4 regions of the Sporosarcina sp. FSL K6-6792 genome follow, and region 1 is predicted to be linked to each of the others. Evidence: riboswitches for the same ligand, from Rfam matches in the RefSeq annotation. Region 1 holds a riboswitch; each other region holds the start of a gene.
The links. A riboswitch is a leader RNA that binds a small molecule or an ion and turns the genes downstream of it on or off. The one in region 1 is predicted to bind S-adenosylmethionine.
Positions count from the first base shown of each region.

Region 2: it holds a riboswitch for S-adenosylmethionine, as region 1 does, so the genes downstream of both, MKZ26_RS07435 (methionine ABC transporter ATP-binding protein) here and MKZ26_RS11930 (MFS transporter) in region 1, are expected to answer to the same signal.
Region 3: it holds a riboswitch for S-adenosylmethionine, as region 1 does, so the genes downstream of both, metK (methionine adenosyltransferase) here and MKZ26_RS11930 (MFS transporter) in region 1, are expected to answer to the same signal.
Region 4: it holds a riboswitch for S-adenosylmethionine, as region 1 does, so the genes downstream of both, MKZ26_RS14180 (cyclase family protein) here and MKZ26_RS11930 (MFS transporter) in region 1, are expected to answer to the same signal.

Region 1 is NZ_JBBOSA010000001.1:2,448,892-2,456,721, reverse strand. Features, by position in the region: gene MKZ26_RS11950 (NADPH-dependent FMN reductase) at 646-1,212, shown strand; gene MKZ26_RS11945 (winged helix-turn-helix transcriptional regulator) at 1,274-1,633, opposite strand; gene MKZ26_RS11940 (pirin family protein) at 1,917-2,759, shown strand; gene MKZ26_RS11935 (flavin reductase family protein) at 2,858-3,355, shown strand; gene MKZ26_RS11930 (MFS transporter) at 3,577-5,034, opposite strand; SAM riboswitch class I at 5,117-5,227, opposite strand; gene MKZ26_RS11925 (5-methyltetrahydropteroyltriglutamate--homocysteine S-methyltransferase) at 5,256-6,374, opposite strand; gene metC (cystathionine beta-lyase) at 6,421-7,605, opposite strand; gene MKZ26_RS11915 (methionine biosynthesis PLP-dependent protein) at 7,602-7,830, opposite strand, start outside.
Region 2 is NZ_JBBOSA010000001.1:1,559,519-1,567,348, forward strand. Features, by position in the region: gene pepF (oligoendopeptidase F) at 1-755, shown strand, start outside; gene MKZ26_RS07425 (MetQ/NlpA family ABC transporter substrate-binding protein) at 923-1,735, opposite strand; gene MKZ26_RS07430 (methionine ABC transporter permease) at 1,753-2,424, opposite strand; gene MKZ26_RS07435 (methionine ABC transporter ATP-binding protein) at 2,414-3,427, opposite strand; SAM riboswitch class I at 3,533-3,643, opposite strand; gene MKZ26_RS07440 (pyridoxal phosphate-dependent aminotransferase) at 4,217-5,386, shown strand; gene MKZ26_RS07445 (GNAT family N-acetyltransferase) at 6,156-7,007, opposite strand; gene MKZ26_RS07450 (uracil-DNA glycosylase) at 7,274-7,830, shown strand, end outside.
Region 3 is NZ_JBBOSA010000001.1:1,855,758-1,863,587, reverse strand. Features, by position in the region: gene pckA (phosphoenolpyruvate carboxykinase (ATP)) at 1-1,320, opposite strand, end outside; SAM riboswitch class I at 1,503-1,620, shown strand; gene metK (methionine adenosyltransferase) at 1,810-3,006, shown strand; gene MKZ26_RS08885 (gamma carbonic anhydrase) at 3,307-3,819, opposite strand; gene MKZ26_RS08880 (alpha/beta hydrolase) at 3,939-4,727, shown strand; gene MKZ26_RS08875 (histidine phosphatase family protein) at 4,748-5,362, shown strand; gene MKZ26_RS08870 (methyl-accepting chemotaxis protein) at 5,547-7,547, shown strand.
Region 4 is NZ_JBBOSA010000001.1:2,893,882-2,901,711, forward strand. Features, by position in the region: gene MKZ26_RS14165 (hypothetical protein) at 1-107, opposite strand, end outside; gene MKZ26_RS14170 (immunoglobulin-like domain-containing protein) at 298-777, shown strand; gene MKZ26_RS14175 (5-methyltetrahydropteroyltriglutamate--homocysteine S-methyltransferase) at 825-1,937, opposite strand; gene MKZ26_RS14180 (cyclase family protein) at 2,100-2,837, opposite strand; SAM riboswitch class I at 2,975-3,089, opposite strand; gene MKZ26_RS14185 (acyl-CoA thioesterase) at 3,285-3,761, opposite strand; gene MKZ26_RS14190 (hypothetical protein) at 3,865-4,257, shown strand; gene MKZ26_RS14195 (urease accessory protein UreD) at 4,305-5,036, opposite strand; gene ureG (urease accessory protein UreG) at 5,104-5,733, opposite strand; gene MKZ26_RS14205 (urease accessory protein UreF) at 5,757-6,497, opposite strand; gene MKZ26_RS14210 (urease accessory protein UreE) at 6,439-6,945, opposite strand; gene ureC (urease subunit alpha) at 7,368-7,830, opposite strand, start outside.

The sequences.
Region 1 (7,830 bases):
GGTCGCGTGAAGAATATGCTCGGTTGTCAGAGTATATGATTGGTTGCGTGAAGGATATGCTCGGTTGGTGAGGGATATGATTGGTCGGGCGAAGAATATGCTCGGTTGGCGGTATATGCTTGGTTGGTGAGAGATATGATCGGTCGTGTGAAGGATATGCTCGGTTTGCGGGGTATATGATTGGTCGGGAGAAGTATATGCTCGGTTGTCGGAGGATATGATCGGTTGCGTGAAGTATATGCTTGGTTGGCGAGGGATATGATCGGTCGGGGGAAGTATATGCTTGGTTGTCGGGGGATATGATCGGTTGGCGGTATATGCTTGGTCGGGTGAAGTATATGCCTGGTTTGTGAGGGATATGATGGGTCGCGTGAAGAATATGCTTGGTTGACGGGGTATTTGATCGGTCGCGTGAAGAATATGCTCGGTTGGCAAGGGAAATGATCGGTCGCGCGAAGAATATGCTCGGTTACGCAGGAAAATATGATGAGCTTAGGTCAGCAATTTCACTTTTGTTCTAGTGGTATCCTTTCATATACTATGGCACTTTGAAGTGCGTACTACCTAATTTGATTTACTTGTGTATAATTAGTATAGGAAGCTGAATTACAATCACAATTATATATAATAGAGGAGTTTTACATCATGGCAATTAAAGTTAAGGCAATTATCGGTAGTACAAGTTCAACTTCATTCAACTTAAAAATAGTTGAACATATGAGAAGTCGTTATGCAGATCAATTAGACATTACACCTGTCTTTATCAATGATCTTGATATGTTTTCAATTGATATAGAAAGCAACCCATCTGCAAACGTAGTTGATTTTAAAAATAATGTAAAAGATTCAGATGCTGTATTATTTGCAGTTCCTGAATATAACTTCTCTATTCCAGGCGCAATGAAAAATGCTATCGACTGGTTATCACGTGGTGGCGATTTCACACTTAAAAACAAACCTGGCTTCATCGTAGGATCATCTATGGGAGCATTCGGAAGTATCCGTGCGCAACTCCACTTAAGAGAAATCCTGTCAAACCCAGCGTTAGCTCCTGTCTTACTGCCAGGTAACGAAGTATACATCGGTTCAGTTCATGAGAAAATGAACGAAGCTGGCGAACTTACTGATAAAGCTACGATTGATTTCTTGGATTCAGTAGTCTTTAACTTTATTGAGTTCTATAACAAAACAAATACTACAGTTAAAGCTTAAGAAATCTCCTGATCATCAAAAACAGACACTCCCTGGAGAGTGTCTGTTTTTGATTTATCCATTATAGTGCGTCGCTGGTATTCTGGCTAATTCTTTTCTTTTCAATATGTGTGGCATGACCGGTGCCCCATTCGTGCATAATTGCTAAGATGGGCTGTAAGCTTTTTCCGTAATCCGAGATAGAATACTCAACTTTCGGTGGGACCTGTGGATAGATGACTCTGTTAATAATATCTTCATCTTCCAATTCCCTTAATTGCTTGGTCAACATTTTTTGGGTAATCCCTGGCATTAATCTTTTTAATTCACTAAACCTCTGTGTTCCTTCAGTAAATAAATGCAGTAAAATGATTGGTTTCCATTTACCTACCAAGATACCTAAAGCTTCGTCAACTTTACATAGTTCAGGCTTTATCCCCATAATAACCTCCATTAGTATCTTTTTGTATACTATAGCACTTTCAAGTGTGTACTTCACATTTTGGTGAATTTATTCCATAATAACATATATAGTGATTCATTACTATTCGGTAAAATTTAGCTATATATGCTGAACAAATGAACAGCTTTCTAAACTTAGCGAAAGCACCTTACAAGGGGCAGCCGAAGCATGTCTTAGGACGGGGCATTCCTTAGCACCGTAGCAAATACAATGGGATCTTTTAATTCAACATATATATCCAAAACAGAAGGAGGAATTTAATATGAATAATAAATCGGTCTTTTCAAGGGGAATCAGAAGTGTAAGGGATGTCGTTTATCAGGAACACTCGCCAACTCATAAAGTAGGATTGGTCATTGAACCGGGAAACTGGGAAGAAGTCGATCCATTTCTATTGATGGCTGAAGACTTTTTCGTGCGTGGAACATTTGGTATGCATCCTCACCGTGGTATTGAAACTGTTACGTACGTCATTGATGGGACGCTAGAACACTTTGACAATAAGACTGGGGGAGGGGAACTACACCCTGGAGACGTTCAATGGATGACAGCGGGTAAAGGGATCATTCATACAGAGGATCCGGCTGTTGGGGAAACGGTCCAATCCTTGCAACTGTGGGTCAATCTTCCAAGTGATAAAAAAATGACGGAACCGCGTTACCAGAACATGCGTGCACAAGATATGTCGGTCCGTCATGAAGACGGCGCTACGATACGTGTCTTTTCCGGTTCATCGGAAGGTGTTACGGCTGACACGAAAAATCACGTGCCTGTTACGATGGTTGAATTGATCATTGAACCCGGTACCACTGTTACACAGGACCTTCCCGGCAGTTACAATGGATTTCTGTATATAATAGAAGGAATAGGGTCATTTGGCAGTGAAAGCGTGGAGGGGAAGAAGGGGCAGGTTCTCTGGTTGGAACGTGGAACAGATGAAGAACAAACTGAAGTGAAGATTCACGCAGAAGAGAAACTGCATATCATGTTATATGCAGGTAAGCCTGTCGGAGAAAAAGTAGTAGCTCGCGGCCCGTTTGTGATGAATTCAGAAGAAGAGATTATGCAGGCCTATAAAGATTACAGAGAAGGAAGATTCGAGTGAACATGTATCAGTGAATTTAGTGCGGAATCACAAAGTATGAAATATTCTAATAGATTTGATATGATTTTAAGTGAAATAAGAAAATGGGAGTTGCTGATATGGGAAGTAAGATAGAGCAGGTAGCGAGTTTTAAAGAAGCAATGGGGAATTACCCGACGGGAGTCACTGTCGTTACAGCATTTGATGCAGATAAAAAACCGATGGGATTAACGGTCAATTCATTTGCATCGGTATCATTAGAGCCTTTACTAATTTTATGGTCCATTGATAAAAGAGTATCCACTTATAGTGACTTTCTAGATGCTGAAAAATTTTCGGTGAATATTTTGGCAGCAGATCAAAGTGAGTTATGTACGTTATTCTCAAGCAGGGTTGCTGATCGATTTAGTCAATGTGATTGGAAAGAATCGGATTTAAACCTACCAGTACTTTCAAATTCGCTTGCGGTTTTACAATGTAAGACGGTGCAACAAATTGAGGCTGGAGATCATACGATATTAATAGGCGAAGTATTAGATATTCAGAATGAAAGTAAAGAACCACTTTTGTATCACCGTAGAACTATAGGTGCAATTCCAGAAGAATTTTATAGCTGACAGTGTCTATACAATCTACAGTGTAAAAAGGCGTGTCATCAGTTTAATCTACTGATGACACGCCTTTTTTTCTTGAAAAAGAGGCTCTGTTAAAGTTTAATGTTGATATAGGAAAAAATTAGAACTTCCAATTATCCGGAAGTTCTAATTCGTAGTACACTCTTCTTCTACCGTTGATTGACGTATGCCTGTTGCATCTTAAAGGGTATCTTGCGCTTTTCTCAAGCCAAGGATACAACGTTCTTGCGGACCGCCTTACTGGAGATGGCTAGCACTAGAACTAGGCCCGCCGCCATTAATACACCATCGAGTAGAAGTGGCAAGCCCCAGCTACCGGTGTTATCTCGAATGACTCCGGAGACGACAGGTGAGAGAACTGCTCCGATTTCTCCAATCAAATTGAGCATTCCAAACATGGATCCTCTGCTTTTTTCGGGCGTCAAATCGGAAGCCAGAGCATGTGCCACCGGTTGCAATGCAAAAAAGAATAATCCGGAGACAAACAAAATGACAGACATAACGATGGGGTTGTTATTACCCATCATGACATAGACTGCAAATATAAAAATAGTTACAGTCAGTACAGCGGTTAGTACAGCAAGGACGTTACGTCGCCCATTTGGACGATTGGCCACTATGTCAGAAATTTTGCCGCCAAGAGGAAAACCAATGATTCCGGCCAAACCATTAAACGATGCAATCAAAGCGGCAGCCATTAACGCACCGCCACCGAAATCTTTGACGATAGAGACGGACCAAAATCCGTAAAACCATAGATGCCACATGATAGGGATAAAGAATAAGTACAATAAGAAAAGATTCTTATTCGCTATTAACGGTTTTATTTCAGACTTCTTCGTTGTGTATAAATAAAGTATTAAGAGCGGACAAAGTGCAACAAGAATGACCGCAATCGCGATAGAGGACAGACCTAGTTTGACGGAAAAATAATAGATGCCCATCACTATGACAAGAAAAACGGCGGAGTACATGGACATGTACAATAGCCCTTTGCCAAACTGTGCTTTAATACCAGGTGAAGATAAATCTACAGAAGCACTTGAATCGTTTTTGGGCTTCATATATTTAAATAGTAGGAGTGCAATAATGAGTGTAATTGTTCCGGTCACGAAAAAAGGAAAGCGCCAAGCCCCTTCACCCATAAATGGTTCTGCGACTGTAATAAGATAAGGGACGCCAAGTGTGCCCGCTGTCAGACCAACAGAAAGTCCGGTAAGCGCCACGCCCATTCCTAATCCAACTTTTTCAGGAGGTGTATGATAGGCAATATAAGAGCGGTCATTCGAATAAAAAACGCCTTCGCCTAGCCCGAGTAGGACTCGGAAAAGAATAAATGCAACAAGGCCCCCCACCAAACCTGTTAATAAAGTGGCGATTCCAGCCCAAACAATACTTAAAATGATAATAGCACGATAGCCAAACCTGTCCCCAAAGTAGCCACCAGGAAATTGCATTAACATAAAACCGGCAAAAAATAAACTACCAATCAATCCGCCAATTCCATGGGGGTTTGCCACGTCTGCAAAAAAAGAAACTTCATTTTCAATCATATATGTAATAATCGGCCCAGTTGCAACCCGGTCAACGTAAGAAACAAACCAACCTAAAAATAACAAGCCCCAAATCGTATGATATCTTTGCAAGCCTTCCTTTTTCATTCCTCACACATCCAATTCTATTGTTAATAAAACAAAATGCCCCTCCACTGTGTTAGTAGAGAGGCATTCGAGAGAAAATACCCTCTCATTTTCCAAAGCATAGTGCTTTGCAGGAATTAGCACCTTATCAACATGATTGTTGAATGGTTGCCGGGTTTCATAGGGCCAGCCCCTCCACCGCTCTTCATAAGAGTTTTATTAGCCTATTTAATTAGTAAAGGTTACTGCCAAACGTCTTGCGCGATAGTTACAACATGACGAACTTTTTCCCATTGTTGTTCTTCAGTTAACTGATTACCTTCTTCTGTTGATGCGAAGCCGCATTGTGGGCTTAAGCATAGTTGATCTAAAGGAACATACTTTGTGGCCTCTGCTATTCTTGCTTTAAGCTGTTCAGGGGCCTCTAATTCGCCGAATTTAGAGGTGATCAAGCCTAATACGACGAAAAGGTCAGGGCGATTGACATGGCGCAACGGTTCAAAACTGCCGGAGCGTTCGTCGTCAAACTCAAGGAAAAGACCGTCAACATCTAATCCGCCGAAAATTGTTTCGGATACATCCTCGTAGCCACCACTAGAAAAATAGGTCGATTTGAAGTTGCCACGGCAAATATGCATCGTCACGAGCAAGTCGGCTGGCCTTTTCGCGATGGATTCATTGATGGCCCGTGCGGATAGTTGTACAAGTTTGTCAGGATCTTGCCCCTTTGCTATCAATGTTTCCCTTCCTTCTTCCGATAAGAAGGAAGCCCATGACGTGTCATCGATTTGAAGATAACGACAGCCCTCATCGTACAGTGCTTGAATTACATCTTGATAGGCAGTAACCAAGTCATCAAATAATTCTTCGTCATTTGCATAGATGCCTTCTTCGAATGTTGCTCTGTGGATCAGCATATTCGGGCTTGGAATCGTGAACTTTGCGACTGCATCACCTGCGATGCTTTTCAGGAACTTGAAGTGTTCAATCATGTAATGGTCGCTAAACCCAATTTTTCCTGTCACTTTAATGCCGTGTGCTTTTGTTACAATACCGTTGAATTGGAGCCCTTTATCTGTTTCGAAAAACTCAACGCCGTCAAAGCCGGAAAGGAAGTCAAAGTGCCACCATTTACGGCGGAATTCTCCGTCTGTCACAGAATTTAGTCCAGCTTCTTTTTGTTTTTCAACGAGCTTTGTAATTTCTTCGTCTTCGATTATGCGTAATTCTTCGGCAGTGATTTCACCGGTTTCTCTTTGCAAACGGGCCTGCTTTAGGCGTTCTGGTCTTAAAAAGCTCCCGACGTGATCTGCTTTAAATGGTGCTTTCGTCAAAGTTTGTACGGCTATAGGTTTTGTCAATTTAAATTCCTTCTTTCCAATATAATAATGTTTTCTTTAATGGTAGTTAATTAGGTATGGAAATTTTTTCATTTGTTTTGATCAAGGCTTGATCAAAATCGGCAATCAAGTCATTGACATGCTCGAGTCCAACAGAAAAACGTAGCAGCCCATCGGTAATACCACGTTTCTCCCGTTGTTCTTTAGGCATGGCGGCATGGGACATCGTTGCAGGATAGGAGAGAATTGATTCAACTCCGCCTAGACTTACTGCGAAAACGGGTATCCGAACGTTTTCAACAAAGGCCTTTGCTGCATCTCTGTTTGGCAAACGGAAAGATAAGACAGCGCCTGGACTTGTCGATTGTTTCGCGTGGATTGCGTGTCTTGGATGACTTGCCAACCCTGGATAAAACACTTCCTCTACTAACGGGTGGTCGTTCAAGTACGAGGCTATTTTACGTGCCGATTCAGATGACTGTGTTAAACGGGCACCTAATGTTTTGATTCCTTGAATTAATGCGTAAGAATCTTGTGCGCCTAGAATAGAGCCGAAAGAGTTTTGAATGAATGCCAATCGATTGCCAAGTTCTTCACCCTTTGTAACCGCTAGCCCAGCAATGATATCGCTATGCCCCGATAAAAACTTGGTAGCACTATGAACAACGATATCAACTCCAAGATCTAGTGGACGCTGGTAAAGTGGCGACATGAATGTGTTGTCGAGAAACGTCAGACAGTCATTCAATTTTGCAAGGTCAACTATCGCTTCAATATCTGTAATGCCCAAACGCGGGTTGGATGGTGTTTCAATATAGATCACTTTTGTATTTGGACGGATTGCACGTGCGGTTTCATCTACATTCGCTAGATCTACAAAAGTATGGTCGATACCGAATTTCGGTAATACCTCGGTTACGAATCGGTATGTGCCACCGTAGACATCTTCGGTAACCACGATATGGTCACCCGAAGAAAGGAGCATAAATGTAGCCGAGATGGCAGCCATTCCGGAAGCGAAGGCCAATCCGCGCGAACCGCCTTCTAGTGAGGCAATCGTTTTTTCCAACGCATCCCTCGTTGGATTGCCCGAACGGCTATAATCATACGGCCCGAATGCATCGAAGCTTTCCTGATGGAACGTTGAAGATAAGTAGATAGGAACGTTGACAGCACCTGTTTTTTGTTCGTAATCTCCGCGGGTCGAAGCATGGATAATAGTCGTTTCCAACCGTTCTTTATTCAAACTCATCGTTGTAGCACCCCGCTATTCAAAGTTGCAAACACTTGCTTCAAATCTGCGATCAAATCGTCAGCTTCCTCGACTCCGACAGAGAAACGTAAAAGTCGGTCGCAGACGCCACGTCGTATTCGTTCTTCACGAGGAATATCGGCATGTGTTTGCGTTGCTGGATAAGTAATGAAACTTTCCACTCCGCCTAGACTTTCCGCAAATGTAATGAGCTGCAGATTTTCA
Region 2 (7,830 bases), 890 kb from region 1:
CATTCTGTTCCAGCCCTTATGGCAACCATCCATATATCCTTATTTCATGGACAGGTAGTATGAATGATGTATTCGTCTTAGCTCATGAATTAGGGCATGCGGGTCATTTCTACAATGCAAATCGAGAGCAAAACGTATTCAATGCACGCCCATCACTATATTTCATCGAAGCACCTTCGACGATGAATGAAATGCTCGTGGCTAACCACCTATTAGAAAACTCAAATGATCCGAAATTCAAGCGTTGGGTCATTTCATCAATCGTTGCACGTACGTACTACCATAACTTTGTAACGCACTTACTAGAAGCTGCCTACCAACGAAAAGTCTATGAACGCATTGACGCAGGCGGAAGTGTCAACGCCGGTGTATTGAACAACTTGAAACGCGGCGTGCTTGAAGAGTTCTGGGGAGATGATGTGGAGATTAATGAAGGCGCGGAACTTACATGGATGCGTCAGCCACACTACTACATGGGCTTGTATCCATACACATACAGTGCTGGACTCACTATCTCCACACAGGTATCTAAACGTGTCCTTGAAGAAGGTCAGCCTGCTGTCGATGAATGGCTCGAAGTATTGAAAGCTGGCGGCACAAAATCCCCTGCTGAACTGTCAAAAATGGCAGGTGTCGATATTACAACTGAAAAACCATTGCGTGACACAATTGCTTATATCGGCGATTTGATTGATCAGCTAGTTGTGTTGACGGAAGAAATTGAGGCAAACGAAACGGCTAACGTTTCACAATAAAACAAAAGCGCAAGCGCCTGTTCAGAGGCGCTGGAGTCTAGACGTGAAATATCAGCTTTCGCAGGTTATCCACTGTACAAGATTTTATAATTTCCTAGGCAGAAAGAACAAAAAAGCTGACGAAACCGTAATGGTCTCGTCAGCTTTTTGACGTTGCTAATTAGATTTTACTTCATCCACGCTGGTTTACCAAAGCCTTCAAAATCTGAATCAATTACTTTTTCAAATTCTGCTGATTCTACTATTTCAATAATATCTTTAGCAAATTGCTTATCAATGTTTTCTGTTTTTACAGCAACTACGTTTCTGTATATATCAAGCATGTCCTCAAGTGCTAGTGCATCTAATAAATTCATACTTGCAGCCAACGCAAAGTTTCCAGGAACTGCCGCTAAATCAGTACCGTCAACTGAACGTGGAAGCTGACCCGCTTCGATTGGCTGAAACACCAAGTTCTTCTTATTCACTGTTACATCTTTTTCAGATACTTTTAGCACTTCTGCATTTGGATCTAATTCAATTAGACCTTCATCCTGTAACACTAAAAGGGCGCGGGCTCCATTAACTGGATCGTTTGGAATGGTAACTTTTGCTCCATCTTCAATAGCTTCAATTGTCTTGAATTTATTCGAATAAATGCCCATTGGAGCTGTTGGTACGATAATAAGTGGTGATAATTCAGCTTCCGTTTCTTTAACGACATTTTCTAAATAAGTCGTGTTTTGGAACAGGTTTGCATCAATATCGCCACTTGCCAGTGCATTGTTCGGCTGGATATAATCACTAAACTCAATTAGTTCAACTTTATATCCCTTTTCTTCAAGTCCAGGAATAATCGCCTTTTTCAACATATCACTATATGGTCCAGCGGTTGCACCAATTTTCACAGATTTGTCATCCGAAGCTTTTTCTTTGCCACCACAAGCAGCTAGTGCGGTTCCAACTATAAGTACTAATACAACTAATAGAAACTTTTTCATAATTTTCTCTCTCCCCATCATCGTTTATCAATTACTTTTGAAATCCGATCTCCTGCAAATTGAATTACTTGTACAAATAGTATTAATATCACCACGGTCACTACCATTATTGTATTGTCGTAACGATAGTAGCCGAATCGAATTGCTAAATCCCCGATTCCGCCACCACCAACAACACCAGCCATTGCTGAATAGGCGACTAAACTAATTACAGTAAGTGTCACGCCTTGAATAATACTTGTTTTTGCTTCAGGCAATAGTACATCTTTGATAATCATCCACGGAGTTGCACCAACAGCGATTGCAGCTTCGATAACACCTTTATCAATCTCCCTTAGTGAAGTCTCCACAATTCTTGCGAAAAAAGGAATTGCTGCCGCAGATAATGAAACACTAGCAGCCCCAGGGCCAATCGGAGTACCTACTATTAAAATCGTTAAAGGGATTAACGCGACGAGTAAAATAATAAACGGCACAGAACGGACCATATTGACGATAAAGCCAATAACTGAGTTCAATGCCCGATTTTCTAAAAATAATCCTTTATCGGTAGTGAACAGCAAAATCCCTAGCGGAAGCCCAATAACAAGTGCAATAACGAGAGAAATACTTATCATATAAAGTGTTTCACCAAATGCTTTTGTAATATCAGGCATTAACTCTATAACGTGTTGTAAATCAATTCCCATTGTCAATTACCTCCACTTGAGCAGCTCGTGATGACATATAGGCAATTGCCTTTTCTATTTCGTCATCCTCGCCTTTTAGTTCCATCAGGAAAGTACCGAGTGGCCTTTCTTGAATATATTCAATGGAGCCGTGTAGGAAATTACCTTGTATAGTAAATTTCTGCACAGTATCTGAGATAATTCCATCGCCTGCAACATCACCTTTAAACATGACCTTGACCAGTTTGCCCGTACACTTGCTCAAAATCATTTCCGGTACATCAAATGACACAACACTACTGATAAATTCCTTTGTCAATTCTTCTTGTGGATTTGAAAATATATCATATACTTGTCCTTCTTCAATCACTTTTCCATCTTGCATAATTGCCATGCGATCACAAATTTCTTTCACGACATTCATCTCATGTGTTATTAGAACGATTGTAATCTTCAATTCTTTATTTATTTTCTTCAACAGCCTTAAAATAGATAGCGTCGTATTTGGATCTAATGCAGATGTTGCTTCATCACACAGTAACACTGAAGGATTATTCGCTAGTGCTCGGGCAATACCTACCCGCTGCTTCTGGCCACCACTCAGCTGCGCAGGATAAACATCCCGTTTATCAGAGAGGCCAACCATTTCTAGTAAGTCCGTTACCCGAGCGTTAATTTTATCGGCAGGCGTTTTGGCTGCCCGTAAAGCAAATGCTATATTTTCATATACTGTCTTTTGGCTGATTAAATAAAAGTGTTGAAAAATCATTCCTATTTTCAGACGTGCCTGACGGAGATTATTCCCCCGTAACTTCATCAAATTTAATCCATCTACTAAGATCGTTCCGCTCGTTGGTTTTTCCAACAAATTTAGACAACGGATAAGAGAACTCTTCCCTGCACCTGAGTAACCTACGATTCCGAAAATTTCTCCTGTGTTAATGTCGAGTGAGACATTATCAACACCAGTCACGATTCTCTCTTTTGTTTTGTATACTTTTGATACGTTTTGAATTTGAATCATGCAATTCTCCTCTTTCTATAAATAGAAGTACGAAATCTCAGATGTCTGACCATATAAAAATGCTTCTCTCATATATGAAAGAAGCACCGAAAATAAAAAGGTTTCAGCTCATCTTTCAGAATGAAATTCACTCTGTAGGAGTTAGCACCTTCCTTACATTACGCAAGGGGTTGCTGGACGTCATCGGGCCTATCCCTCAGTCTCTCTTGATAAGTACCATTATGTAATTATTTTGATTGATAAGTTTCATATTAGTATGTCTCAATAAGATTGTCAACATAATATGTTCTGATATATAACAATTTATTATCATTTTCATTTCATTCCATGTATACTGACAATAAGAAAAGCGGAAGGCGCCGTCTAGACGTGACAGGCATAAGTCGATCCAGGGGAAGGCAGTCTAAGAGCGCGACGTCCTGTCGCAACGACTGCATACCTGCTTCCTTGCAGGCACGACGTGGCGCTCTTTGGCCACATAGCTGGATTGCTTTCAAGGAACCTAGCCTAAGTACGCCGCGTCCTGCGGCAATGGCTAGGTGACCCACATCCTTTGGGCCTCAGAGCGGCTGGCGCCTGGAGCTAGACAACAAGAAAAGCGCAAGCGCCTTGGTAGACCCGACAAGCGCTGGAGGGCCTCAAGAGAAAGGCGCTCTTTGCCTTTAACTTAAGGACCGAAGCGACTCGAGGGGTAAGGCGCTGGAGTCTAGATACTGCTCCAAGTGAAAAACTTATACTATCTTACTCTTTTACACTAAAGATTGGATTACATAGAAGAGAGGTTATTACATGGCACTATCAAATCGACTCAAGAACCTACCACCGCACTTTTTCGCATCACTTGTTCGAAACGTACAAGAAGCACTTTCTGAAGGACGCGACGTTATTAACTTGGGGCGTGGAAATCCCGATCAACCGACACCTCCACATATTATAAAAGCACTCCAAGAAGCAGTTGAAGATCCAACAACACATGGATACTCCCCATTCAGAGGGACTGCCGAATTAAAACAGGCTGTTGCTGACTTTTATAAACGAGAATACGATGTTCATATTGATCCTAAAACAGAAGTAGCGATTCTATTTGGAACAAAACCGGGATTGGTCGAGTTACCCCTCGCGATTATGAACGAAGATGAATTACTTTTATTGCCGGATCCGGGATATCCCGATTATTTATCGAGTGTAAGCTTAGCCAATATTAAATACAATTTAATGCCATTACTTGCAGAAAACGATTTTTTACCTGATTACTCTGCTCTCTCCGATGAACAAAAGAAGCAAGCAAAATTAATGTATTTGAACTATCCAAATAACCCAACAAGCGCAACCGCCACACTTCCATTTTTTGAAGAAACGATTGCTTTGGCAAAAGCCAATGATATTGCAATTTTGCATGACTTTGCCTATGGTGGAATCGGTTTTGACGGTGCTAAACCTGTCAGTTTCTTGCAAGCAGAAGGTGCAAAAGAAGTTGGAATTGAAATGTACACATTGTCAAAAACGTATAATATGGCGGGATGGCGGGTCGGTTTTGCCATCGGTAATGCCGATATTATCGAAGCAATCAGCTTATTGCAGGATCATTTATTCATAGATATATTCCCAGCAATTCAGCGCGCAGCAACAGAGGCATTATCGGGAAGCCAGGATTGTGTGGATGAGCTCGTTTCACTTTACGAAAGCCGCCGGAATGTCTTAATTTCCGAATGTAAACGAATCGGTTGGGATGTCATCGCGCCCGCTGCATCTTTCTTCGCTTGGTTACCTGTACCAGAAGGATATACAAGCGAATCATTCACCAAGTTACTATTAGACAAAGCAGACATTGCCGTAGCACCGGGCCATGCTTTCGGAAAGTATGGTGAAGGATATATACGTGTTGGCTTATTGGAAAGTGAAGACCGTTTAAAAGAAGCAGTAGCACGAATTGAAAAACTCGATATTTTTTCACGATAAAATAATTAGATTTGGATTTCATATCAAAAAAGCCAGGAGTTTTCTATTCTTGGCTTTTTTGATATGAAATATTATTAGTTCATTAGAAACATTGAAAAGAGCGAATATCATTTGGACTTATCACATGATGGATCCAGCCATGCCTTCTTTGTACTTTCCAGCTAGTTTATTGTGATTGTTTGTGTCATATTTATCTTCTATATATGTTGAACAAATGAATACGGTGTATGCGCTTTACAAGGGCTTTTGGGAGGCAACTGAAAAAGCCCTTGTACTTGAAATGATTTAGGATTCCACTAATACCGCTTCGACGCTTTGTGGATGCCTCCCGCGACAAGCCAGAAAGAAGACCCCTTTCACACTTATCGCTCCGGCTACCACGAAGACACGCCTACGCTAGATTGTCTATGTGAGAAAGAGCTTTTCATTATCTACGATGAAATCTGCAACCTAACGTGTGTCTTTCTTGAATATAATTAGTATCAAAAAGTAATCGCATTATAATCTCGGCATATACATCTCAAAATCACATTTCTCTCGATAATGAACAGCTTAGTGCAGGCGCAGCAAAGGCATCCCCAATGCCCCAAGCGTTCTACAATCCACACCCCGAATTAAAACTCTCTTATTTTGAGCGCCACGTCAGATTCAATAGGATTCTTTAATTCAACATGTCTAGTTTCGGAATTAATTTTTCCCATATCAGATATTTTCATATATATTTCGATCAACTATGTGATTCAGATTTCCTATAAAGATCACATCTTTTTCATTTCAAGCTAAATCCAATCTGTATAGAATCTGCAATTCTCTTGTAGCCAATCTCTTGGTAGATTTTATTTGCTGTCGGATTCATCAAATCAGTATAAAGCACACAAAAATCATATTTTTTTAGAAGTTCCTTTGTTCCAGCTGCTACCATCGTCCGCGCGTAGCCTTTCTTTCTCTCTTCCTTTGGTGTAAATACAAGGGAGACAGTTACACCATGATTTGTCGGTCGGGCTTTTTTCATCATGGAAACTACTTTGCCATTATCCTCCCACAAAAATACTTCCTGTTCGGCTACAAATGATGCAACTCGCTTTTTCACATCTTCCACTGCTGTTAGCGGAAGTCCTGCATCTTCCTCAAACAAGTTGAACCACATCTCGATGAGTAAACAATCATCCGTATTTGCCAAACGCCAAGAGCCTGGACTGTGTTCAAGTGTTTCATCTATATTATCTAATCGATACAATCCCTGGTCCATCATCAATTGAGGATACACACTTGTTTTCACTTCCCATTTCTTACTGAAGAGGAATGCCCACGGTTTTAAACCTATGATGGAACTAATTTCAATTTTAAGTTCCAATAGGTTTCTTATTAACAAATCCATACATTCTTCCAACCGGCTTTCATCCGCAAAAATTAGGTTTAACGGATGTGGATAGGTCATTTGAAATAAGGCTAGCACCTGCCCCTCCTCTTCAATCGTCGCCATAAACGGCTTCTCATATCGACCTGCTTTAATTGCCTGCAATACACCGAAAAAAAGACTGTATACATCTTCCCTTTTACCTAAAACAGGTTCAGCTTTCAATGCAAATTTTTGCACATCTTGATAATGTCTAAACTCCATCCCCACACCCCATTCACATAAAAATAATAAACATCGAAATATTATAATAATTTTACCACATTTAACCTATATGCTGTGAATCTGATTGAAATCCATTGGTTAGTGGAAAGCTTTCCTTAGTGCACTGGAAATTATAAAGCTTCTCTGGGGATAATCTGCAAAAGGGCCTAGCTATTTCCACAGGTAGTGGCGTACTAAGGCTGCGTTCTTCTGTTTCAGGCGCTTCCTCTTTTTTTGTAAATAAACGTCAAAGTGAGCTGAAAATAATGCCTGATTTCTGTCCAAAAATGTTATTGGAGGAGCCAACCCCAAATCACCTTGTAAATTGCCAGGAATGCGGCCTTTATGAACAAGGGACACGGATGGTATGGGGTGAAGGTAATCCAGCGGCCCCGATTATGATTATTCTTGACAATCCCGGAGCACGTGAAGATCGTGAAGGCGAGTCATTTGTTTGCGGAACGCGGCAAACGCTACAAGAAGTTGCAAATGAAGCCGGCTTGAAAATAGATGAGCTGTACGTCACTTTTATATTAAAGAGAAAGCCCGTTCGAGCATATGACAAAGAATTAGCACGTCAAATTTGTATGAGGCATTTAGAACAGCAGCTTACAGAAAAAAAGCCTGCTCTCATTCTTTGTTTAGGAAATGTAGCCGTTCAGTCTTTTTTTCAAAATCCTGAAGCCGAAGTGAAGTCAATGCGGGGTAGTTGGCACGATGTACGTGGATTCCAGACAGCGGTCGCCTACCATCCACTTGCAGTTAGACGACGTCCAAACTTACGCAACTTATTTTTGGAGGACTTGGCTTTCGTTGCGGATCG
Region 3 (7,830 bases), 590 kb from region 1:
ATCCATACGTTTACCAACGCCGTAGACGCCGCCAGTCCAGCCTGTGTTAACAAGGAATACTTGTGCATCATGTTCATCAATTTTCTTCCCAAGCATTTCAGCGTATACTGTCGCTGGAAGTGGAAGGAAAGGTGAACCGAAGCACGTTGAGAACGTTGCTTCAGGTGATGTGATACCACGCTCAGTTCCGGCAAGCTTCGAAGTGAACCCGCTAAGGAAGTGATACATTGCTTGTTCTTTTGTTAACTTCGAGATTGGAGGTAGTACGCCAAACGCATCTGCCGTTAAGAATACAATCGTTTTCGGATGACCAGCAACAGAAGGGTCAACGATGTTATCAATTGCTTGGATAGGATAAGCTGCACGCGTGTTTTCAGTTAATGAACCATTATCGTAGTCAGGAATGCGTGTTTCCGGATCGACGACAACGTTTTCTAGTACGGAACCAAAACGAATTGCACCAAAAATTTCAGGTTCTTTTTCTTGTGATAAATTAATACATTTTGCATAGCAACCGCCTTCGATATTGAAGACACCAGTGTCAGACCAGCCATGCTCGTCATCGCCGATTAATTTACGGTTTGCATCTGCCGAAAGTGTTGTTTTACCTGTTCCAGAAAGACCGAAGAATAGGGCAACATCGCCGTCTTCACCAACGTTTGCTGAACAGTGCATTGGCATAATGCCGTTTTCAGGAAGTAAGTAGTTCATGATTGAGAAGATTGATTTTTTCATTTCGCCAGCGTATTCAGTTCCACCGATAAGAACAATACGTTTTTCCATTGATACGATAATGAATGTCTCTGAATTTGTACCATCGACCACAGGATCCGCTTTAAATGAAGGAGCCGAAACAATTGTGAATTGTGATTCATGTTGTACTAGTTCTTCTTCAGTTGGGCGGATGAACAAGTTGTGAACAAACAGGTTATGCCATGCAAATTCATTCACAACTTGAATGGATAGTCGTGAAGCTGGATCTGCGCCTGCAAAACCTTTGAAGACGAACAGTTCGTCTTTTGTTCTCAAATGAGTGATTACTTTATTATATAATGAATCGAAAATTTCAGAAGAGATTGGACGATTGACGTTGCCCCAATCGATTTTGTCTTTGGAGGACGCTTCCTCGACAATGTATTTGTCCTTAGGTGAACGACCTGTATATTTGCCTGTCTGAGCTGTAACCGCTCCGTCTGATGTCAATTGAGCTTCACCACGTGAAATCGCTTTTTCAACAAGTTGTGGAACTGAAAGTTGAACTTTTACATTTTTCCCAGAAAGAAGTTTGTTGAGGTCATCACTAATTTTCGCAGATATCATAAGTATGTACCGTCCTTTGCATATAGTCCCAATCAATTGGGTGTCATCACATTATTGAATTAGTATAACACATTAAGAATAATAATCTATACTAATTCAAACCTCAAGGATTTATACGCAAAATGGGTAAAAAGATTTGACATGCAACAAGATTTTTCGTAGCATATATAGTTGAACGGATACTCTTATCCCGAGCTGGTGGAGGGGTCAGGCCCTATGAAACCCGGCAACCTGCACAGACGTTTTGTCTGCGCGAAGGTGCCAAACCTGTAGCAAGGCACAGTCCTTGTATGATAAGAGTGAAAGGTGCTTATGAAATCATGCCTTTCCTCATGTATTATTACGTGAGCGAAGGGCTTTTTATATGATATCGCCCTTAATCCTCGTGTATAGAGCTCGCAATGGCTTGTAGTCTTTTCATTTAGAAAAGACTCTACATGGGACATATGAGTACCGTATCAATCTCGTAGGATATAAGGAGGAAATAACATGACAAATCGCCGACTATTTACTTCAGAATCGGTAACTGAAGGACACCCGGACAAAATGTGTGACCAAATTTCGGATGCTATTCTAGATGCTATATTGGCAGAAGATCCAAATGCACGTGTTGCATGTGAAACGACAATTACAACAGGACTTGTCCTTGTTGCAGGAGAAATTACGACGACAACATATGTCGATATCCCGAAAGTTGTGCGTGAAACTGTTAAAGAAATTGGTTATGTACGCGCGAAATACGGATTTGATTGGGAAACATCTGCAGTTTTGACTGCGATCGATGAACAATCAGCCGACATCGCTGCAGGCGTTGACCAGGCACTTGAAGCGCGTGAAGGTTCGATGACAGATGATGAACTTGAAGCAATTGGAGCTGGTGACCAAGGTTTGATGTTCGGTTACGCTTGTAATGAAACACCGGAACTGATGCCGTTACCAATTAGCCTAGCTCATAAATTATCATTCCGACTTGCACAAGTACGCAAAGATGAAACTCTTACGTATCTGCGTCCAGATGGAAAAACACAAGTGACTGTTGAATATGATGAAAACAATAAACCAGTACGCATCGATACAATTGTTATTTCAGCGCAACATCACCCTGAAATAACACTTGAGCAAATTCAGCGTGATATTAAAGAATTCGTCATAAACCCGGTTGTACCAACTGATTTAATCGATGAAGACACGAAGTACTTCATCAACCCAACTGGCCGCTTCGTAATAGGGGGACCTCAAGGAGATGCAGGTCTTACTGGCCGTAAAATCATCGTTGACACGTACGGTGGTTATGCGCGTCATGGCGGCGGTGCGTTTTCTGGGAAAGATGCGACGAAAGTGGACCGCTCGGCTTCATATGCGGCACGTTATGTTGCGAAGAACATTGTCGCTGCAGGACTTGCAGATCGATGTGAAGTGCAACTTGCTTATGCAATCGGTGTTGCACAACCTGTATCGATTTCTATCGATACATTTGGAACAGGCACAGTCGAGGAAAGTAAACTTGTTGAGCTTACGCGTGGACTGTTTGACCTTCGCCCAGCAGGCATCATCAAAATGCTTGATCTGCGCCGCCCAATTTATAAACAAACAGCTGCATACGGTCACTTCGGCCGTACAGACATTGATCTACCGTGGGAACAAACGGATAAAGCTGATGCATTGAAAGAATTAGCAGGGAAATAATGTAGTGTAAACACCGAAAGACAGGATCGCCCTGTTTTTCGGTGTTTTTTCTGTTTAGGATGTTTGATTTAGCAGGCGTCATAGATTGTAGCGAATCTGTCGTACACTCTCATCACACGAGCTATAAACAAATGATACAATTGTTATAAAGTGAAACCTGATCGGAGAGGAGAGTGTGGGGCTATGAGTTTAATAGGTTTGTTACTACTGGTTGGGGTTGTTGCGTTATTTGTGCTAATTGGTTTAGTAATCTTTTTATTTATAAAAAAATAAGAGCTGCCTTCAAAGGCAGCTCTTTTATTATTGTTGTAAACTCTTGTAATACTGCCCTTTTTCCGCATACTCCTGAACAATCCGTTCCATGTCCGCACGATCGTCGTCATTCAGCTCACGCACGACTTTTGCTGGCGACCCGAGTGCTAGCGTATTCGGGGGAATCTTCTTACCAGGCGGCACGAGACTGCCTGCGCCAATGAATGCCCCTTCGCCAATTTCAGCACCGTCCAAAACAATGGAACCCATACCGATAAGCGCTCCTTTTTTTACCGTACAACTATGTAACGTTACTTGGTGCCCAATTGTCACCTCATCTTCAAGAATAAGCGGAAACTTTGGGCTTTGATGAAGGCAGCACAAGTCTTGAATATTTACTTTACGTCCAATAATTGTTGGAGATACGTCACCCCGGATTACGGTATTAAACCAAATTGTCGATTCAGGACCAATTGTCACATCACCTGAAATCGTCGTGAAGTCGCCAATGAAAACGGACGGATCAATTACAGGCGTTTTTCCTTTATAAGGATAAATCATGATGCTCTCCTCTTTTCTTTAGGTAGTGTATAATTATCGTAACAAAGATTAGGTTTTTATTGTAGATAAATAGGGAAATATATAGATAAAAGAACTAGATAGATGAGGGGAAGATGACCATGTGGAAATGGGAAGCGGAAGGGCCACCAAAAGCTGTCGTGGCCATCGTCCATAATGTGTACGAACATCATAGTAGAAATGCATGGCTTATTCAGAAACTCCGAAACAGCGGTTTTCATGTCGTGACAGGAGATTTACCTGGACACGGAGCGGAAGGTGTCGGAAAAATTCACGATGACCAATTTGATGCCTACGCTAAATTTGTGGAAAAATTAATAGCGGTCGGTCTCGATGATAATTTACCTTTGTTCATTATTGGACATGGAATAGGTGCCACCTTCGTAATGCGTCTTTTACAGCGAAAGAAAATTGAATGCGCAGGGGCTGTTTTTAGTTCCCCATGGCTAGCATTGCGTCATCAGCCACCTAAATTTTCGAACGTATTGACAAAATTCTCGTCATCTATGAAATTGAATCATGAAATTGACATTGAGATGTTAACACGCAATAGTGATTTATATGAAGAGGCTAAGCAAGATGACTTTTATAACGATGAATTCACCGTAGCCTGGTATAAAGAGTTACAATCATTCATAAAATTGGTTGCACAGAGTGAAAGAAGTATTCATGATATACCGGTGCTTATGCATATTGCGGAAGAGGATAAAATAACAGACATAGCGCTTGCTAAGAAATGGTTTATCCGACAGGAACTTTCTGAGTTTCAATATAAGCAATGGAAACGGTTGTGCCATGACGTTTATCAGGAACCAGAGCGTGAGGAAGTTTACTTATATACGGAATCATTTATGAATAATGTACTAAGGTCGCTTGGGTATGTCGTATAGGGGAAAACTGGAAATGGTTTGTGGGTAAATTTGAAGTGGAGGTGTTTACGATTACGATAATTGGGTTTGTACGACATGGCGTTACCGCGTGGAATAAAGAAGGAAGAGCACAAGGAAGTACTGATGTCCCACTTGATGATGAAGGAATTGAGATGGCACACGGTGTAGCTCAAAGACTTTCTGGTGAACAATGGGATGTTATCTACACAAGTCCTTTAATTCGTGCTGCAAAAACAGCTGAAATCATCGCGGACAGTATGCCTGATATCCGTCTCTTATCGGACAATCGCTTGCGAGAATCAGGGGGTGGCCTGGTTGAAGGATTGACGGAAATGGAGCGAGTAAAAAAATGGGGGCACTCATGGAGGCAGCTGGAACTCGGTTTCGAACCGCAGGAAGAAATTATTTCACGCGGACTTAATTTCATAGAGGAAATAAAAGAATTGCATCCAGATAAACGAATCTTAGTCGTCAGTCATGGAGGATTTATTGGTCGATTGATAAAAGAGCTTGTCCCTTACAAGGATTTAGCTGTGGACCTGGAAAACACATCAGTCACTATTATTAAACTGCAAGAAGATCGAAACCTATGCGAGCTGTTTAATTGTACGAAACATTTACAACGTATTAAGTAAGCATTTAAAACGCCAGAGAATGGCGTTTTTTATTTTGCGTATATTTAATAAGTCGAAATACATTATATTATTTAAAATATTCTATCATTCTAGTGACTATTAGACTATAATCAAAAATATAGTCTAATGAGGTCAGAATTTATGCGTGAAGTATGTCGAATCGAAGTAGAAGGAGGTAAGTGAAATGAAATCGATTAAAGCAAAAATCATTGTAAGTGTAATAGCGTTATTTTTCATTATTCTTACGATAGTAAACTTGTTCGTTAATCTTCAAATGCAAAAGCAAACGGAAAATGTCCTTATAAATCAAAGTGAAGTTGCCGTGCAGGAGATGGGTCGATCGATTGAAAACAGTATGTTGCAATATGAAAAAACGCTATATTTGCTTACCGAAAATCCGGAAGTCACATCATTTATAGAGACGCAGTATGGCACCGGGAGTGATAGCGAATTAAGTCGAGGCATCGAAAAGGTCTTTAATGATTATATGGGACAAATGACGGATACGGATTTAATGTATTTTGGATTCGAAAACAAATATACCAAATTTGTTCCCCATCTCGTTATCGATGGATTTGATCCGACTAGCCGCGTATGGTATACAGCAGCTAGCGACCAACCAGACAAAGTTGTATGGTCGGATCCATATGTCGATGCAGCGTCAGGTGGATATGTTATTACGGCATCTAAAGCGATGAAACGAAACAATTCACTTGTTGGTGTTATTGGGGTAGACATTAGTTTGGGAAATATTACTGATAGTGTATCCAAAAGTGAATTTGGATTTGGAGGCTACCCATTCTTATTTGATAGAAATGATGGGGCAATCGTTCACCCTCATTTACTAACAGACAAAGAGGAATTGGCGGATTTATCTTATTTAACGGCATTATTTAACGAAGAAAAAACGAAGGGAATCGGACAATACAATGAAGATAAGAATGAAATGGTCGGCGTTTTTACCGAAGTCCCGCATTTCGGTTGGACAGTTGGTGCCGCGTTCAATCAAGATGCAATTGATGGTTCAGTTAGTCAAACTAGGAACTTAATCATCATAACTTTCATATTAGCAGGAATAGTAATGATTGTTGTTCTTTGGTTCTTAATATCAAGAATTGTTAGTCCTCTCGGTGAAATTCGTACAGCAATGGATAAAGTGACGGAAGGAAACCTTAACGCATACGCGGATGTGAAATCGAAGGATGAATTTGGTCAACTTGCAAACAATTTTAATGCAATGACTTCAAAAGTTCGTGATGTTATTACATTGGTTAACCTTTCTGTTGATGAAGTTCGTTTAGCGGCAGAAAGCTTAAGTGCATCCGCAGAAGAGACGAATGCCGTTAGTGAGCAGATGGCGGGGGCTATCGATGATATCGCATCAGGTGCAACGAAATCCGCACATGATACAGAAGATGTGACGCAAACAGTTGGCTATTTAAGCGAACAACTAATAGGGATTCAAGAAAAAGCGAGCATTATGACAGGCATTGCAATAGAAGCTGAAGAGGTCAACAAAAGTGGAGTCAGCCAAGTCAATCAGCTACAATTGTCGTTCGATGGCTGGAAGACAAATCTGCAATCGATGGCGGATGTCGTTGGAGATTTGGAAACGAAAGTTGGAGCAATCGGAATTGTCATGGAAACGATAACTCAAATTTCCACGCAGACGAACTTGTTGGCGCTTAATGCGAGCATTGAGGCAGCACGTGCTGGCGAACACGGTAAAGGCTTTGCGGTCGTTGCTGATGAAGTGAGGAAACTAGCTGAACAATCTGCACGAGCAACAGATGAAGTAAAAGCGACCGTTCAAGAACTTCAAAATGGCTCCCACCAAGTTTCGAGGCAAATGAGGGAAACGGGGGAGACATTTGAGGAACAAGGAAAAGTCGTGCTTGCTACACAAATGACGTTCGGAGACATTTCCAAACTCATGAATAAGCTTGAACAGTCCATCAGCAGTGTCTATGACGAAGTAAATAAGGTCGTTGAACATAAGGAGACGGTTATGGAGACAATTGAAACTATGGCGGCGACAGCTGAAGAAACAGCTGCGGCAAGTGAAGAAATTAGTGCATCGACGGACGAGCAGCTTCGGGCAATCCGTGAGGTAGCACAAGCCGCGGATACATTGGCGGGGTTAAGTGACAATCTGCACACCGCCATGAGCCATTTCAAAGTTTAATAACAATTAGCTGCCGGGAAATTGGAAGGTTTTTGTTTAGAGTTAAAATTAATCTTAATCATCTTGCGGTTCTGTCTTTGGACGGAGCCGCTTTACTAGTAGGCGGTATAACGGAATCGGTAAAATACTTAATGGTTTTGCTACTATAATCTTTGTACTATACAGTCGGCGCTTAACGGATAGAGGATTCTTCCAACAACGCTTTGTCGCTTGGTTATGGTCTCACGCAATAAGCCCAGTAGTAGATTTCTGAGGAGGGATTGAACTGCATCCCTCTACTTCG
Region 4 (7,830 bases), 440 kb from region 1:
GCATCTTTAAGTTTTACCTCCGCGCCCTCAAGATGCCTTTTCACTCGGTTGCGCTCAGTACGTATCATCGTCAATTCCATTTGTCGTTCTTGTATATCCTGTCTCATTGACTCCACCCCTTTCTCTGTTATACGAAAATAAGTGGATGAAGTTTCATTTATACACTATATTTTACCCACATGTGGATAACACTCAATGAATTTTCATGGGAATTAACTTATCCACAGCTATTTATTGCTATCAATCAAGGTTTACCCACCCTTAAAGGTATATGCTAGAAGTGGAGGTGTTTCCATCATGAATAAACTGCTGTTAATTGCAATCGTTCTTATACTCCCCCTCTCCGCCTGCGGAAAAGAACCCGCAGTTTCTACACTACCTGATCCCGTGCCTGACCAGGAAATGTTTTCATCAGAAGAAGGTTTATCACTTGTATTGGACGAAGATTCATTCGTCGGTTCGCCACCCATCATTAAGACGCTTGTACGAAATAACAGCTCATCCGATTACCAGTTGGGCGAATTTTATCATATTGAAGTAAATAAAGATGGCAAGTGGTATATTATTACGTATTCAGATGCCGTATTCTTAAAGAACCCATCCTTCAAAGACTTTGGAAATGTGTTGTCAGCCGGCAATAAAGCACGCCAGACCTTTTCGGTCGACGCGCTCGGCGTGACACTGATTCCAGGTGAATACCGTCTTGTGAAAACATTTATTTCAACAGGCGAGCCCATGCATGAATTATCCGTTGCTGTGCCATTTACAGTGGAATAAGAAATAAACCGGAACAAAGCATATGAGCCTTGTTCCGGTTTATCAGTTTAACCCCAAACTTCCTTTGCCACGTCCACAATGAATTTCAACTTTTCCCATTGCTGCTCTTCTGTTAGCTTATTGCCGTGATGCGTTGAAGCGAATCCGCATTGCGGACTTAAGCATAGTTGTTCAAGTGGCACGTATTGTGCAGCTTCTTGAATACGCGCAATGACCGCATCCTTGTCTTCCACTTCGCCATTTTTCGAAGTAACAACACCAAGGACAACCTTCGCTCCGCCGTTTGGCACATGATCCAACGGTTTAAAGTCTCCTGAACGCTCGTCATCATATTCAAGGAAGAAGCCATCCACTTTTTCTTTTGCAAGAAGTGTGGGTGCAATCAGTGCGTAGCTTCCCTCAAACGCCCACGTCGATTGGTAATTTCCGCGACATAGGTGTGTTGTTACGAAAAGATCTTCAGGTTTATCTTCCAAAACACCATTAATGACGCGTAGTGCCAAGTCGATTAGTTGTTCTCTTGAATAGGCTCCGTCGTTAAATGGGATATTCGGTGCAGAAAGCCCCGCAATATAAACATCATCCAACTGCAAGTAGCGTACACCAGCTTCGTAAAATGCTTTCAAAGCATCTTTGTATGCTTGAATAACATCATTGGCAAATTCTTCAATGTCAGGGTAAATCGTTTCATCACGAATTCCGATATTAAAGAGCTGATTCGGACTTGGAATCGTTTGTTTCGCAACGGCACGGCCGCCTACGATTTCATTAAACTCAACAAAGTCTTGAATGAATGGATGATTAGGGTCAAACGAAATCTTGCCTGTGTTTCGAACGTTATATCGTTCTGTTTCAATACCATCAAATACGTAGCCAGTCTCTGGCACATATCCTTCAATTCCGTTCAAATGCTCCAAGAAGTCTAAATGCCACCACGTACGTCTAAATTCACCGTCTGTTACAAGTTCCAAACCAACTTCAATTTGCTTATCAACAACCCGTTTAATTTCCTGTGTTTCTACTTCTCGTAATTGTTGTGCAGTAACTACGCCTTCTTTGAAGTCTTTGCGCGCTTTATGCAAATTATCTGGTCGTAGTAAACTTCCAACATGATCTGCTCTGAATGGTGCTTGCGTTAGTGTTGTCGATTGATTTGTCATGGTATATTCCTTCTTTCTGTTTTAGGAGTAAATTACGGTTTTATTAGGTCAGGAGTGCAAATGAGCAGATCCTCTTTCTTTTCTTATGGCTAGTACGCGAATGAGCGGATTCTCTTGTTTTCTTACGATAGGAACGCAAATGAGCGGGCCCTTTTTCTTTTCTTACGGTAGGATCGCGAATGAGCGTACTGGGAATCCCGATGCTTTTTCCGGCTTCGGAACGATGTTAAAAATGACCGCGCCTTTTGAGGGCACTTTATCTAAGTTTGTTAATAGCTCGATTTGGTAGGTATCTTGTTCAAGAACATAATATTCGCCTAACAGAGATTGGTTCTTTTGAAAATCAATGGCTGAATCCGTATCGAAAGTTTCATGACCGACAGCCTTTACTTTTCTTTCATCAAATAAAAACTTCAAAGCAGCAAGGCCCCAACCCGGTATACGATTATTCCCATCGGCATCTTTATTGCAAAATGCCTCATTATCCGGCCAGCGTTTGCCCCAATCTGTGCGTAATGCCACAAATGTACCAGCCTCAATTTGCCCGTGCTGAGCTTCAAACTTCAGAATGTCTTCGACAGTTAATGTAAAATCATGGTTTGCATCAGATTCTTTCGATTTATCGATGACCACCAGCGGTAATACCAATTCTTTCAAACCCAATTCATCCAAGTATCTTGTATCACGAACGAAGTGAATTGGTGCATCAATATGTGTGCCGTACTGTCCCGCAAATTTAAAGCTCTGTGCGAAAAATCCATCATCGTGATCAAATAATGTTGTAAACTCTGCTGCATCAAATGCTGAAAAACGGGGTGAGTCAGGCCCGAAAGTATGTGTTAAATCGACCCATTCTTTCTTTTTTAATAAAGCAATTGCATTGATTAATTCATTTGACACAATAAGTCTCCCTTCATTTTTTGAAGGTAACTTTAATCTCCAGAAAGAACAAAATCAAAGGGCGGTCGGAGCCTAGACGAAATAAAAAACCTCTTCTAAATTTCAAGAAGAGGTTTTGGCGAATTCGCTATTTGCTCTTCTCATCTCCAAGCAGTAAGCATTACACTTACGCTTCTGGAATTAGCACAGTACTTTTACAAGTCTGTTGCTGAGGTATCATCGGGCCAGTCCCTACACCTCTCTGGATAAGAAAGTTACGTATTTAGTTGTTAATTAGTACAATACAGTCTTCCGAATAGATTGTCAATACACAAAACATGAATTATTTAGATTATACTAGTTTTTACAATGAAACATTTTATGTAAAAAGTAGAAATGGCATTGAAATGATACACGACACAATGTAAAAAACCCACAACTTGCGTGGGCTTTTCCATAACAAATTATTTAATGTTTCATCTCACTCCGCAATTTCCGATGTTCACGGCGTGCGGGGCCTGTTTCAAATAGACTCTTTTCAGCTTCTGTTTCCGGATAAATACCCGGCACAGGAGTAGGCTTATTATTTTCATCCATGGCAACCATCGTTAGGAAGGATTCGGTTGTTAGTTTTGTTTCGCCTGTAAGCAGGTTCATTGAATGGACCGATACAAATACTTCCATCGATGTACGGCCAGTTGACGTGACAATTGCCTCAAGTTCAAGTACATCTCCAACACGCGCCGACGATACAAAATCGACTGAATCGATTGAAGCAGTTACAACCGCTGTTTTTGAATGTTTCATTGCCGTGATATCAGCGATTTCATCTATATACGCGAGAACTTTTCCACCGAAAATTGTCTGCAGATGATTGGTATCGGGCGGCAGTACTAGCTTCGTCTGGATTGTTCGTGATTGGCCCATTGGTCTTTTTTCTTGCATACGACAAACTCCTTTGTAGTAGAACATATTCAATTTGTGATAAAAGGAAACTTTTCCATCAATCATTCCGTATATATAGTATACACATACTGGGGGAAGATTAATGCTGAAATTTATTGATAAATACTATGAAAAAATCACCTGGTCGATTATATTACTTGGACTTATTTTATTCTTTGTAGCAAATGACTATCTATCACTCGTTTTATTTTTATATCTACTTATAAGAGCTTTAAAATCTAGGGATTCCATCCGTAAGACACTTCGGACAACGCCTCTGAGTACTATGGTTATTTATGTGCTCGGTATGATTGTACTTCTTATAGCGCTGGTTTTCATCATGCTTTATTCAGGGGATTTCATAAAGAAGTATAACATTCCAGTTTTCTTGCAATACATTTACATCGCTGTTGTCCTAGTCGGTTCGATGTTTCTCTATACCTGGTTGATGGATTTTTTAATAAAAAAATGGAGTAAAAAAAGGGTATCGAAGTGATGTAAAACTTCAAACCCAAAGAGGACACCCCTCATTGGAGTGTCCTCTTAAACTATTTCTGCCAACAACGCGTATACACGCTTCATCTCTTCCTGCATCGTCCACTGATCAACGGCAAGCCATCTACAATGGATTGCATTTCCTTCAAGCCTTGTCATACCAGCTTTTAAACCTTCTTCGACCCGCAATGTTTCTTGTATTGCGCGGACGTCGACATCTGTGGCTTTCGGCGATACGAGCCAGATTGAACCGATATACATTGCAGTTTCTAGTACACCGATATCACCAAGTGCCGTTTCTTTTGGTGAGAAATGCAGAGAGTCGAAAGCAATTAATTCATCCTCGACAAAAATTTTGAAATTCGTATGGAACGATTGATAATCAAATATCTCACCGCGCTTTTCACGTCCTGGGGCAACGATTTCACCCCATAATATGGTTGCATCGCGTGCGATTCGAAGTGTCGTGTCACCTCGGAATTTTGCATCTACAAACGGAATAATTACTTCTGGCATCCATTCAAGGCGTGCCCCTTCTCCGAGTTCGATGTTAATGGTCTGTACACAAGTGTCTCCGGTATACGATGGATAGATTTTTAAAGCAGACTGCTGAACCAACCTTACGCTACTATCTGGAGCAAGCTTCACTGTAATGTCATTTCGATCCCCGGCGACCATGCCTCCAGAGGACTCCATTATGTAGACAGTCGCTGTCGGGTTTTTCCCTTCGTACAGTTCACGACTCGCCTTCAATGGAGGCTGTTGGAAAACATGGGGCATCCGTGTGTAGCCTCTTCTTGGCTCAAATTCCAAGTCAAGTTTTCCGTGGTGGATGGCGCGAGACGGCTTAAGCATTTGAACCAGCGGATCCCGCACCTTCTAATAGCATATTGTGCTTGATCCAAGCAACGACTTGGTCAACATTTTTCTGTGTTCTTACATCTGTAAAAATGTATGGACGTCCGTTACGCATTTTTTTTGCGTCGCTATCCATTAGTTCAAGATCAACGCCAACGTATGGAGCAAGATCCGTTTTATTGATCAATAAAAGATCAGAACGCGTCAAAGCAGGTCCGCCTTTTCTCGGAATATCCTGACCTTCTGCAACGTCGATAACATAAATATAGCCGTCGACAAGCTCTGGGCTAAATGTAGCGGACAAGTTGTCTCCGCCGCTTTCCACGAAGATAATATCGAGGTCTTCAAAACGACTTTTCAGTTCATCAATTGCTGCGAAGTTCATAGATGCATCTTCGCGGATAGCCGTATGTGGGCAACCTCCCGTTTCAACGCCTAAAATGCGATCCGCTTCAAGTACACCGCTATTTATTAAAAATTGAGCGTCTTCACGCGTGTAAATATCGTTCGTAATGACCGCTACATTATATTCTTTGTGCATTGCACGTGTAAGTTGGTCGACGAGCGATGTTTTGCCCGATCCAACCGGTCCACCTATGCCAATACGTACTGGTTTCATTTATAAAAACTCCTTTCAATCCATCATGAAATAAATAATCTTGAGAACAAATACTCATGCTTCATAGAAGCAAGTTCAATACCTAACGCGTTATTACTAATATCGGCTTCTGTCAACGTAGCAACTAATTTAGCCGCTTCCGTCACATGTCCAATCAATTCATACGTTACTTGGACACCAGTTGTTTGACCGAATGGCACAGCACGGACCGCATTTTGGACGAGTCCGTTAAGCGATGCAAACAAATACGTCATGACCGCATGATGCGCACTGACGCCTGTCGTCGCACTGTAAATACCATAAAGAATGGCGTAATGACCTTTAATCTCTTTTGCATCAATACGGGCTTTCCAGTCCGCAAGGAAATCATCTGTTCCGAGTGGAGACACAGTTTTAATAAACTGCCTTCCAAGTTTCACACTTGCCTCACGTGATTCCTTCGCAAGTTTGATTGCCCCACATAATTGCTCCAAATAGAGAAGTCGCTCGATATCCTGTTCCTGAGCCGCAGCATACGCTTCTTGAATTAAAATCGCATCCCCACGCACCAGGTTTTGAAAAAGAAACGACGTACAATAAGCGACCAAATCCTCTTTCGTCCGGATCACATCTTCCTGAATATACGTCTCCATGCCATACGTCTGCGTAAAGGACCCAATCGGAAACGCGGAATCATGAATTTGAATTAATCGTAAAAGGGCAAGATCAGTGAGAGTGTCCTCGGTATTTGAATGGTTGTTTGAATCGTCTTTCAGTTGTTTCATATGCGACACCCACTTCATCTAGCAATTTATTCAACGTATGATCTGCACGCACGATAACTTCATTCTCCTCGATTAATGCCGGTGTGTGGCGGTTTCCCAGTTCGAAAGCCGTTTTACCCATTTCCGTCATGTTTTTTGGGCTAATCACGATAACCGGCTCCATTTTTGTGCGAACGGCAATACGACGTGAGTCATCCTCGAATAAGATATCGCCATATTGTAACGGCTGGTGTTCATGATGATGATGATGGTCGTCATGGTCATGATGGTCGTGGTCATCGTGGTGCTCTTGTTGTTCAAGAGACAACGCGACATCTGTACCTTGATCTGTTTCTTTGCGTAGAATGCGTTTACTCAACTCTTCCCAGTCAAGTTCAATCCACTCTGTCTGTTTACCAGCAATTTCTTCTTCCGTTCCAATGTTACCAATGACTTTAGTTATAAGCATTTGGCATCCTCCTATGATGAATTCCTATACTATGGATAGATTTAGAATTCTTCCTAATACCGCTTCGACGCTTTGTGGATGCCTCCCGCGATAAGCCGGAAAGAAGACCACTTTCAGTCTTATCGCTCCGGCTACCACGAAGGCGCGCCTGCGCTAGATGATCTATGTGAGAATGAGCATTTCATTATCTATCAGTGCGAAGGTGAGTAATAAAAATCCCTATACAATGGATAGAATTAGAATTCATCCTATTACCGAATTACAACTCTCTCTCAATAATGTACACTCTAGCGCAAGCGCGGCAAAGGCATCCCCAAAGCGCCAAGCGATCTACAATCCACATTCTGAATTAATACTCCCTTATCATCGAGCGACACAACAGATTCAACGGGATTCTTTTATTCAACATATTTAGTTAGTAATTAAAACAGGAAGTAACGTTGTGCCATCGGGAGAACGCTTACTGGTTCACACGTAGCAAGTACGCCGTCAATTTTCACTTCATATGTTTCTGGATTGACGTCAATTTCTGGTGTTTCACTGTTATGTTTCATGTCTGCTTTACCAATGTTACGGCAGTTTTTAACAGTACCAATCATTTTCTTAAGACCCAGTTTTTCAGGTAGGCCTTCTTCTACTGCAATTTTAGGAAGGAACGTCATTGCCGCGTGTTGTGGTGCTTGACCGTGGAAACCAAACATACGGCGTCCCATCATCGGTTGCGGAGTTGGAATAGATGCGTTTGGATCACCAGTCATTGCGTAAACAGCAATTCCGCCTTTAATAACAACTTCTGCTTTCACACCGAAAAATGCAGGCTCCCAAAGGACAATATCCGCCAGTTTCCCTTCTTCGAGTGAACCGACTTCATGGCTAATTCCGTGT